3 regions of the Cellulosimicrobium sp. BMG9.23 genome follow, and region 1 is predicted to be linked to each of the others. Evidence: riboswitches for the same ligand, from Rfam matches in the RefSeq annotation. Region 1 holds a riboswitch; each other region holds the start of a gene.
The links. Region 1 has a riboswitch for S-adenosylmethionine ahead of AC4H2G_RS02930 (aminotransferase class V-fold PLP-dependent enzyme). Riboswitches for the same ligand answer to the same signal wherever they lie in the genome.

Region 1 (3,263 bases):
GGCGGGCGACGACGTCCGCGACGCGTTCAAGTAGCCGTCACCGTGGTCGTCGCGACCACGGCCGTACATCACGAGGGCTCCGCCGTGCGGCGGGGCCCTCGTCGCGCCCTCAACTGGGGATCGCTCTCTCGGCCGGGGGTCGCTCTCTCGGGTCAGTCGGCCGGGCCGCACCCTGCGGCGTCGGCGAGGAGGCCCGCCGCGGCGGTCGCGAACAGCCCGTCCAGACCGGACCCGGACGGCACCGGGCGTGGGTCGTCGACGACGGTCCAGCACCCGTCGACCACGGCGTACCCGACCTGCGGCCCCTCCTCGACGTACGCGCGCACCGCGTCGACGAGACGCACCACCTCCGCGCCCGACGTCCCCACGCCGACCGACGCGCGGACGGCCCCGGCGTCGTACCCGAGGCGCGCGAGCAGCGGGTGCGCGCAGAACCGGCCGTCGCGGACGCCGATGCCGTGCTCCGCCGACAGGTACGCCGCGACGAGGCCCGGGTCGTGGCCCGTCACGGAGAACGTCACGACGCCCACCGGGTCGACGGCGTCCGGCCACACGCTCACGACCCGCACGCCGTCGATCGCGGACAGCCCGTCGACGAGCGCCGCGCGCAGCGCCGCCTCGTGCTCGTGCAGGGCTGCGGCGTCCAGACCGCCGAGGGCGTCGCACGCGGCGGCGAGCGCGACGGCGCCCACGACGTTGGGCGACCCGGCCTCGTGACGCGCCGGCGCCGGCTGCCAGTCGGTGGCGTCGACACGCACCTGACGCACCGCGCCGCCGCCCGCGAGGTACGGCGTGCCCGCGTCGAGCCAGTCGCGGCGCCCGACGAGCGCGCCCGCGCCGAACGGCGCGTACGCCTTGTGACCCGAGAAGGCGACGTAGTCGACGCCGGTCGCGGCCAGCGAGAACCCGCGGTGCGGGACGAGCTGCGCGCCGTCGAGCACGACCCGCGCCCCGGCGTCGTGCGCGATCCGCACGACGTCCGCGACGGGCAGCGACTCGCCCGTGACGTTCGACGCGCCCGTCACCGCGAGGAGCGCGTAGTCGAACCGCGCGAGCTCGGCGCGCAGGCCCGACAGCGTCTCCGCGACGCTCACGCCGCCGGCAAGGACCGTCGCACCACCCGCCCGCTGCCAGGGCAGGAGGTTCGCGTGGTGCTCGACGTCGAGGACGAGCACCCGGCCGGGCGACCCGTCGGGGTTCGCCTGGACGCAGCCCGCGAGGAGGTTGAGCGAGTCGGTCGTGTTGCGCGTGACGACGGTGACGTCCTCCTCGCGCGCGCCGACGAACGACCCGATCGTGCGACGCGCGGCCTCGTAGAGCGCCGTCGACACCTGGGAGAGGTAGCCCGCCCCGCGGTGCACGCTCGCGTACAGCGGCAGGACCTCGGTGACCCGGTCGGCCACGGAGCGCAGCGCCGGCGCCGACGCCGCCACGTCGAGGTTCGCGTACGGGACGCTGCGGCCGTCGACGAGCGGGACGAGCGTGTCGCTGCCCACGACGGGGAGCAGGGCGGGCAGCGCGGCGACGTCACCGAGCGAGAGGGCAGCGTCCGCCGTCGGACAGGAGCGTTCGGCGAGAGCAGTCATGGCACGGTCCTCCGAGGTCGTGTCGGGGAGGTGCTCCCCGCGCTTGCCGCGCGCCGGTCGGCGTGCGGCCCGGTCGTCACCCGGGGCACCCCGCCGCGAGAGGAGGGTTGCCGGCCAGCAAACCGGGGTTTCACGCTGGCACTCATGACCTGTCATCCAGGATGTGGGAGGGCCCGCGATCGTGTCAACCGGTGGGCAGGGGGTCTCGCATCGCGGGACAGCGGCCTGGCCGTCGGACCTTCCCACGACGCGAGACGCACGTTCCGGCGACCGGGCACCGTGACGTACGATCCGAGCAACCATCCGGAGCGGCCGAGTGACGTGGCACGTCGACGCCGCAGCAACCCCCCGGTCGCGCCAGCCATCACACGGCGCACCGGGCGAGGGTGCTACTGCCACGATCGATGGAGGAGAACCATGAGCGACCTGACCCCCCGACCCGCCGTCGGCTACGCCGGCGACATCACGCCGCAGGAGGCCTGGGACCTGCTCGCCGCCGACGAGCGTGCCGTCCTCGTGGACGTCCGCACCGAGGGTGAGTGGCGCACCGTCGGCGTGCCCGACGTCGCGGACCTCGGCCGCGAGGTCGTCTTCGACGAGTGGGTGACGCCGTTCGGGCCCAACCCCGCGTTCGTGGACCGGCTCACCCAGGCCGGCCTCACCCCGGGCGACGAGCGCGCCGTCGTGTTCCTGTGCCGCTCCGGCCAGCGCTCGATCGGCGCGGCGCGGGCGGCGACCGCGGCCGGCCTCGGTCCGTCGTACAACATCCTCGAAGGCTTCGAGGGCGCGCCCGGCTTCTCCGGCGTGCGCGACGCCGAGGGCTGGAAGGTCCGCGGTCTGCCCACCACCACCTACGCCGAGGGCGAGGCCGGTCGGTGAGCGGGGGAGACGGCGTCGGGCAGGTCCCGGGCGGCTCCGGCCGCAAGCCGCTGCCCGCGAGCGCCCGCCCCGCGACGCTCGCCGTGCGCGGCGGCAACGCGCGCACGGAGTTCCAGGAGACGTCCGAGGCGCTGTTCCTCACGCAGGGCTACACGTACGACCGCGCGTCCGACGCCGAGGCCGCCTTCAAGGGCGAGCTCGACCGGTTCGTGTACTCCCGGTACGGCAACCCGACCGTGCACACGTTCGAGGAGCGGCTGCGACTGATCGAGGGCGCGGAGGCGTGCTACGCGACGGCGTCCGGCATGTCGGCCGTCTTCACGTCGCTCGCGGCGCTCGTGCAGTCGGGGTCGCGGATCGTGGCGGCCCGCGCGCTGTTCGGGTCGAGCGTCGTGATCTTCGACGAGATCTTCGCCAAGTGGGGCGTGCGGACCGACTACGTCGACGGCCACGTGCTGTCGCAGTGGGAGGAGGCGCTCTCGACGCCCGCGGACGTCGTGTTCTTCGAGACGCCGTCGAACCCCATGCAGGACATCGTCGACGCGCGGCGCGTGAGCGAGCTCGCGCACGCCGCGGGCGCGGTCGTCGTGCTCGACAACGTGTTCGCCACGCCGCTCATGCAGAAGCCGCTCAAGCTCGGCGCGGACGTCGTCGTGTACTCCGCGACGAAGCACATCGACGGACAGGGCCGCGTGCTCGGCGGCGCGATCCTCGGCACCGAGGAGTACATCGGCGGGCCGGTGCAGACGTTCATCCGCAACACGGGCCCGACGCTCTCGGCGTTCAACGCGTGGGTGC
Region 2 (3,263 bases), on a different contig from region 1:
TCGGTCCCGCGTTCGTCCGACTGCGCGGGACCGACGCCGGCTCCGGCGTCGCGTCGATCGAGTACCAGGTCGACGGCGGCGAGTGGATGCCGTACTCGAAGCAGATCTCGCTGCGCACCCCGGGTGAGCACACGATCACGTACCGCGCGACGGACGTCGCCGGCAACGTGTCGGCACCGCAGAGCGTCGTCGTCGACGTCGAGGGCGAGGACCCGGACCCCGGCGGTCCGGAGGTCACCGCGGGCATCGGCGGCAGCCGCAACCGCGACGGCGCGTTCGTCGGTCGCGCGACCGTGACGCTCACGGCCGTCGACGAGGAGTCGGGCGTCGACCGCACCGAGTTCCAGGTCGACGGCGGCACGTGGCAGCGCTACGCCGCACCGTTCGTCGTCGCGGCGGACGGCGAGCACGTCGTGCGCTACCGGGCGGTCAACGGCGCCGGCGAGACGTCGCAGACGGGCGAGGTGACGTTCACCGTCGTCCAGCTGCTGCGCGACCGCTGCCAGGGCTCGGACGTGCGGCCGACCGTCATCATCGACGGCAACGACAGCACGGTCGGCAACTTCGACGACGGCGAGGGCTGCACCGTCAACGACCACATCGCCGAGGACGGCGAGTACCCGACGCACCGCGAGTTCGTCCGCCACGTGCGCGAGGTGACGGCCGAGCTCGTGGACGCCGGAGTGCTCATCGGCGCCGAGCGGCAGTTGATCATCGCTGCGGCAGAGCTGTCGAACATCGGTCGCTGAGGCGCTGACGCGACACAGCACGGAACAGCGGGCCGCGCTCCCTCGGGGGCGCGGCCCGCTGCTGTGCCTGCCGCAGCGCCCAGGCCGGGGGCCGTCCGCCGAGCACGGGCTTGGCCACCGTTCTGCGGCACATTCGGTGGGTAGCCCCGTGATCGGCGGTGACTGATCGCGTGCTCGGCGGAAGAGGTGGCACCGAGTTGCGGCGTGTCGGTGGCGTCCGGTAGACATCTCCCCAGGTCCAGAGCGACCGGCGATACGCCCTCCGCGTGCCGGTCCGGCAACCGCGCCCCTCGCGCACGGTGCCCCAGGAGGAAGACCGGCCCTGGCCGACCGGCCGCGGGAAGAGCGAGGTCGTCGTCCCTCTCGGTCGCACCGCCGTGCGTCCGACCCGACGACGGCCCTGGACGAAGGGCCTCACCGATGTCCGTCACCACCACCCACTGGGTCCGCACCGACGACGCGTGCCGCGTCCTCCTCAGCGCCGACGCGCGGCTCCTGTGCCCCGTCCACACCGGCGTCCCCCGCCCGACGCCGTCCCGCGAGTGCGGCGTGCGTGGCGGGCTGACCCTGTGCCGCGTCTGCCTGCGGGGGCGCTCGTACTTCCGCGGCACGTTCCGGGTGCAGCGCTCGGTGTGCGACGAGTGCCTCGCCGTCGACGGCAGCATCACCTCGGCGCTGGGGGTGCCGTCCCTCGCTCCGCGCCACCAGGACGACCCCGGGAACACCCGCATGGGCGCCTACGTCACGCTCGTCTTCCCCGAGCGTTGGCGCCTTGCCCGTGCCTCGGGGCTTCCCGTCCTGCGGCTCGACCCGAACGCGCCCTACTGGGGGCAGCGGACCGTGCAGGACGGCGTCATCGAGGACGCGATGTTCTCGCGCCCCGAGCGCGTCTTCACCTGGCACGACGACTGGGTCGCGCACGGCACCTTCGACGACGCCGCCCGCCGCGAGGCCTACCTCGCGTGGGCCCGCGCGGTCCACCCGGCGAGCGCCGTCGCGACGGCGGTCGCGGGTGAAATCCGATGACCGCGGCGACGATCGTGCCCGGCGCGCGTGACGTCGACAGCCACGTGCGGTACGAACGGGTCATGCCGCGCGCGTACCCGTCCGACCCGACGTTCCCCGACGACGGCGGGGCCGAGCGTGCCGTGTGGGAGGCGCTCGTCGACCAGCTGCCCGACGACGTGGTCGTCGTCCACGGGCTGCACCTCCAGGAGGACGAGCACGAGTACGAGATCGACGTGCTCGTCGTCTGGCCCGGAGTCGGGATCGCGGCGATCGAGGTGAAGGGCGGGTACGTCGACCGGGTCGACGGCGCCTGGTACCAGGGCAGCGGCGAGCGGCGGCATCGCATCGAGCCACTGCGGCAGGTGCAGGGCGCGCGGCACGCGCTGCAGGCACTCCTGCGTCGCCGGGGTCTCTGGGCGGGGGAGGCGCGCACGGCGCACCTCGTGGCACTGCCGCACCGGTACGTGCCGGCCGACTGGGCCGCGCTCGACCTGCCACGCGACATGCTCGTCGACCGGGGCGACCTCGAGCGGCCTTACGGCGTGGCGGAGCGCGTCAAGCACGCGATCGAGCGCCACGGCCTGGGCCACGCGCCGCTCGCGGCCGACGACGTCCCGGACCTCGTCGAGTCGCTCGTCGGGGGCTTCCCCAGCCAGGCGGAGCACCTCACGCTCGCGGCGCAGCACGAGACGCGGCTCGAGCAGATGACGCGCGACCAGTCGCGCACACTGGACGCGCTCTCCGGCGTGCGGCGCATGCGCGTCGTGGGCGGTGCCGGGTCGGGGAAGACGTGGCTCGCCCTCGAGCAGGCGCGGCGTCGGGCGCGAGCCGGGGAGCGCGTCGCGCTCCTGTGCTACTCGCGCGGGCTCGGGCGGTACTTCGAGCGCATCGTGGAGCAGTGGCCGGCGCGGGACCGGCCCGCCTACGTCGGCCTGTTCCACGACCTGCCGCTCGAGTGGGGCGCGGAGCCCGGAGCCGACGACGACCCGGACTACTGGGAGCGGCGGCTGCCGCTGGCGCTCGGCGAGCTCGCGGACGGGCGTGGCCCGGGCGAGCTGTTCGACGCGGTCGTGGTCGACGAGGCGCAGGACTTCGGCGACCTGTGGTGGCCGTCGCTGCTGCGCTGCCTGCGCGACCAGGACGCCGGCGGGTTGCACGTCTTCATGGACGATGCGCAGCGCGTCTTCCCCCGCGAGGGTCGCGTGCCGCTCGAGCTCGTGCCCGTGACGCTGCACGAGAACCTGCGCTCGACGAAGCAGATCGCCCAGGTGTTCGGCGCGCTCTCTCCCGAACGCATCACGCCGCGCGGGATGGAGGGGCCGCCCGTCCGGGTCGTCGACGTGCCCGCGACCGACGCGATCGGCGCCGCCGACGATGCCGTGGAGGCCCTGCTCGACGAGGGCTGGGGAATCGGACAGCTCGCGCTGCTCGCGACGGGGCGTCGGCACCCGCAGCAGGTGAACGAGGTCCAGGCCGGCGGGCACGCGGCGTACTGGGACGCGTTCT
Region 3 (3,263 bases), on a different contig from region 1:
GACCGTGGGGGTCACCGGACCGACGTTCGTCACGGTGCACGTCACCGAGTCGGCGAGGTCGATCGTCACGGTCGACCCGTCGACCTCCGCGCCCTCGCACGCCCACCCGTCGTTGCGGTAGCCGTCCGGTCCGCCCTCCTCGGACAGCGTGTACTGCCCGATCCGGACCTCCTGGTTCGTCACCTCGTCGGAGCCGGACGGCCCGCCGATCGACGACGGACCCTGCGCGCGCAGGGTCCAGTCCTCGGGCGAGGCCGTGCCGCCGACGACGTCCTTGACGAGCGTCAGCGTGGGAGAGACGGCCTCGTTGTCGACCGTGCACGTGAGCGTGCCACCCGGGGGGACGACGACCTCGGGGGTCGGGTCGAGGATGTCGTCACCCCCGCAGTTCCAGCTGAAGAACCGGAATCCCGAGACGCCGCCGCTCTCCCAGATCCGGTAGGTCCCGGCAGGCACCTGGAGCGACTGCACGCCGTTGAGCCCGTCGCCCTCGATGAGCTCGCCCGTGGCGACGTTCTGCGCGTGCATCGTCCACAGCTCGCGCCGGCCTTCGGACGAGCCCGTGTCGCGGTTCTCGATGCGCTTGAAGAGGGAGAGGGTACCCGTGCCGGTCTGCGCCGCCGCCGTGAGCGCCGCGGGGATCGCGAGCACCAGGACGAGGGCGAGCGCGAGGAGCGCGGCACCGGCCGTGGCGAGGGGGTGGACGGCGCGGACCGCCGGGGACGAGCGATGGTGCACGGGTCGAGACCTCCGTCACAGGGAACGGCACGAACCTATCCCCCGCCCTGCGCGCCCGCCCGGCGACGAGCCGAGACGCGATCAGTCGATCAACCGCCCGTAGACGAACATGTCGCGACGCTCCCCGCCGACCCGCTGCCACCCCCGCAGCAGCCCTTCCCGGACGAAGCCGGCGCCCTCTGCGGCGCGCCACGAGCCCTCGTTCCACGGCTCGACGAAGAGGTCCGCGCGTTCGATGCCCGGCAGTCCCAGCGCCCAGTCCGCGGCAGCGCGCAGAGCCGCGCCCGCGTAGCCGCGACGTCGACGGCTCGCCGCCACCCAGTACCCGAGGCTGACGCGTCCGTGGTCGGCGTCGCGCAGGAGGACGGAGAGCTGCCCGACGGCGCGGTCGTCGTCGGCCGTCGCGACGACGAACGAGTAGCCGACCCCCTCGGCCAGCCGCCGGCGCTGCCGCGCGACGTACGCGTCCACGGCCGCGGCGTCCGGCGTGCGCGGGACCGTGGTCACGAGCGGGATCAGCGGGTCCTGCGACGCCTCGACCACGACGTGCGCGTCCTCGGGGCGCCAGGCGCGGAGCCGGACGGGTGGCGCGTCGAGGGTCGGGGTCCGGTCGTCGTCCACGGCGGTGTCGTCGTCCACGGCGGCATCATCGCGCATCCGTGCGCGAGGCATCTCATCAGACGAGCGCACTCGACCGCATGGCGGATACCGCTTAGGATCGGGTGAACCATCCAGAGCGGTCGAGAGTCCTGGCTCGACGACACCGCAGCAACCCGCCGACGGAAGCCTCCCGAGGACAAAGGTGCTAACGCCAGGGTCGATGGAGTGACTATGGTCAACGAGGCATCTTTCGCGCACCGTCCGGGCAGCCCGTGCCCGACGGCGAGCGCTCCCGTCCGCACGTCGACACACCCGGGCGCGCAGCACCCGGGCGAGGTCGCGCCGTGAGCGTCGCGGACGCCGTCCGGCGCGCCCACGCCGAGACGGCGAGGCCCACGGTCTCGTTCGAGCTCATGCCGCCTCGCCGCCCGGACGCCGCGCCGAAGTTCTGGGAGACCGCGCGGCGGCTCGTCGCGACGCAGCCGGACTTCCTCTCCGTGACGTACGGCGCGGCGGGCAACGACCGGCAGACCTCGCTCGACGTCATCGGCCGGCTCCTGCAGGGCACGCCCGTGCACGCGATCGCGCACCTCACGTGCGTGGGTGCGTCGCGCGAGCACGTGCAGGACGTCATCACCGACTTCCTCGACGCGGGCGTCCGCAGCTTCCTCGCGCTGCGCGGCGACCCGCCCACGGACCAGCCGGACTGGCGTCCCGCGCCCGACGGCGTGGGGTCGAGCATCGAGCTCGTCGCGCTCCTGCGCGAGGTCGAGGCCTCGCGCTGCGCGGCGAACCCGTCGCTCGCGCTCCGCAGCGCGGCCCGACCGCTGACGATCGCCGTCGCGACGTTCGTGGACGGGAACCGGGCCGCCGGCACCACGCGGTCGCAGGAGGTGCAGCGCCTCCTGCAGAAGCAGCAGGCAGGCGCGAGCTTCGCGATCACGCAGCTGTTCTACGACGCGTCGTCGTACACCGACTTCGTCGCGGAGGCCCGCGCGGCCGGCGTGACGATCCCCATCCTCGCCGGGCTGCTGCCCACGACGGAGCCACGCAGGCTCCGTCGCGTCGAGGAGCTCACGGGTGTCCCCGCCCCCCAGCACCTGCTGGACGCGCTCGACGCCCTGCCCGATCCCGAGGCGCAGCACGCCTACGGGACCGCGTACTCGTCCGACCTCGCGCAGCGCGTCCTCGACGCCGGTGCGCCGGGCCTGCACGTGTACACGTTCAACAAGTACCGCGCCGCTCTTGACCTGCTCGAGGGTGTTCACCTCGGCGGCGGCACGTCCGGGACCGACGGCAGCACCTCGAACGGCGCCGTCGACCCGAACGTCCCGGACCTGGCCAGCGGGCCGTGGGTCACCGGCACCTCCCTGCCCACGACGGGCGTCGCCGCACGTGGCGGACCCGTCTGACCGGTCCTCAGGACCAGCAAGAGGTTTCGATCATGGCCACTTCCGTACCCTCCCCTACCCACCTTCCGGTCGCGTTCCCCGCGGGCACCGTCCTCGGCTATCCCCGCATCGGGCGTCGGCGTGAGCTCAAGAAGGCCGTCGAGGCGTTCTGGGCCGGGCGCACGAGCGCCGACGAGCTCGAGGCCACGGCCCGCGAGCTGCGCCTCGCCACCGTCCGCCGGCTCGTCGAGCTCGGCCTCGGCGCCGACGACGCATCCGTCCCCGGCTCGTTCTCCTACTACGACCAGGTGCTCGACGTCGTCGCGACGCTCGGTGCCGTGCCGTCCCGGTTCGCCGGGCTCACCGACGCCGACGGCCGGCTCGACCTCCCGGGGTACTTCACCGTGGCCCGCGGCGCCGGCGAGGACGCGCCGCTCGAGATGACCAAGTGGTTCGACACGAACTACCACTACCTCGTGCCCGAGATCGGCCCGGACACCCCGATCCGGTTCGTCGACGACCGCTTGGTGCGCG

Region 2: it holds a riboswitch for S-adenosylmethionine, as region 1 does, so the genes downstream of both, AC4H2G_RS10640 (hypothetical protein) here and AC4H2G_RS02930 (aminotransferase class V-fold PLP-dependent enzyme) in region 1, are expected to answer to the same signal.
Region 3: it holds a riboswitch for S-adenosylmethionine, as region 1 does, so the genes downstream of both, AC4H2G_RS05665 (methylenetetrahydrofolate reductase) here and AC4H2G_RS02930 (aminotransferase class V-fold PLP-dependent enzyme) in region 1, are expected to answer to the same signal.

Annotation. Positions count from the first base shown of each region.
Region 1 is NZ_JBZGBZ010000002.1:186,385-189,647, forward strand. Features, by position in the region: gene AC4H2G_RS02925 (CsbD family protein) at 1-34, shown strand, start outside; gene AC4H2G_RS02930 (aminotransferase class V-fold PLP-dependent enzyme) at 153-1,586, opposite strand; SAM riboswitch class IV at 1,621-1,736, opposite strand; SAM riboswitch class I at 1,883-1,997, shown strand; gene AC4H2G_RS02935 (rhodanese-like domain-containing protein) at 2,004-2,465, shown strand; gene AC4H2G_RS02940 (O-succinylhomoserine sulfhydrylase) at 2,462-3,263, shown strand, end outside.
Region 2 is NZ_JBZGBZ010000005.1:415,823-419,085, reverse strand. Features, by position in the region: gene AC4H2G_RS10645 (OmpL47-type beta-barrel domain-containing protein) at 1-749, shown strand, start outside; SAM riboswitch class IV at 985-1,101, shown strand; gene AC4H2G_RS10640 (hypothetical protein) at 1,170-1,775, shown strand; gene AC4H2G_RS10635 (nuclease-related domain-containing DEAD/DEAH box helicase) at 1,772-3,263, shown strand, end outside.
Region 3 is NZ_JBZGBZ010000003.1:278,401-281,663, reverse strand. Features, by position in the region: gene AC4H2G_RS05675 (prealbumin-like fold domain-containing protein) at 1-738, opposite strand, end outside; gene AC4H2G_RS05670 (GNAT family N-acetyltransferase) at 820-1,377, opposite strand; SAM riboswitch class I at 1,463-1,565, shown strand; gene AC4H2G_RS05665 (methylenetetrahydrofolate reductase) at 1,683-2,750, shown strand; gene metE (5-methyltetrahydropteroyltriglutamate--homocysteine S-methyltransferase) at 2,783-3,263, shown strand, end outside.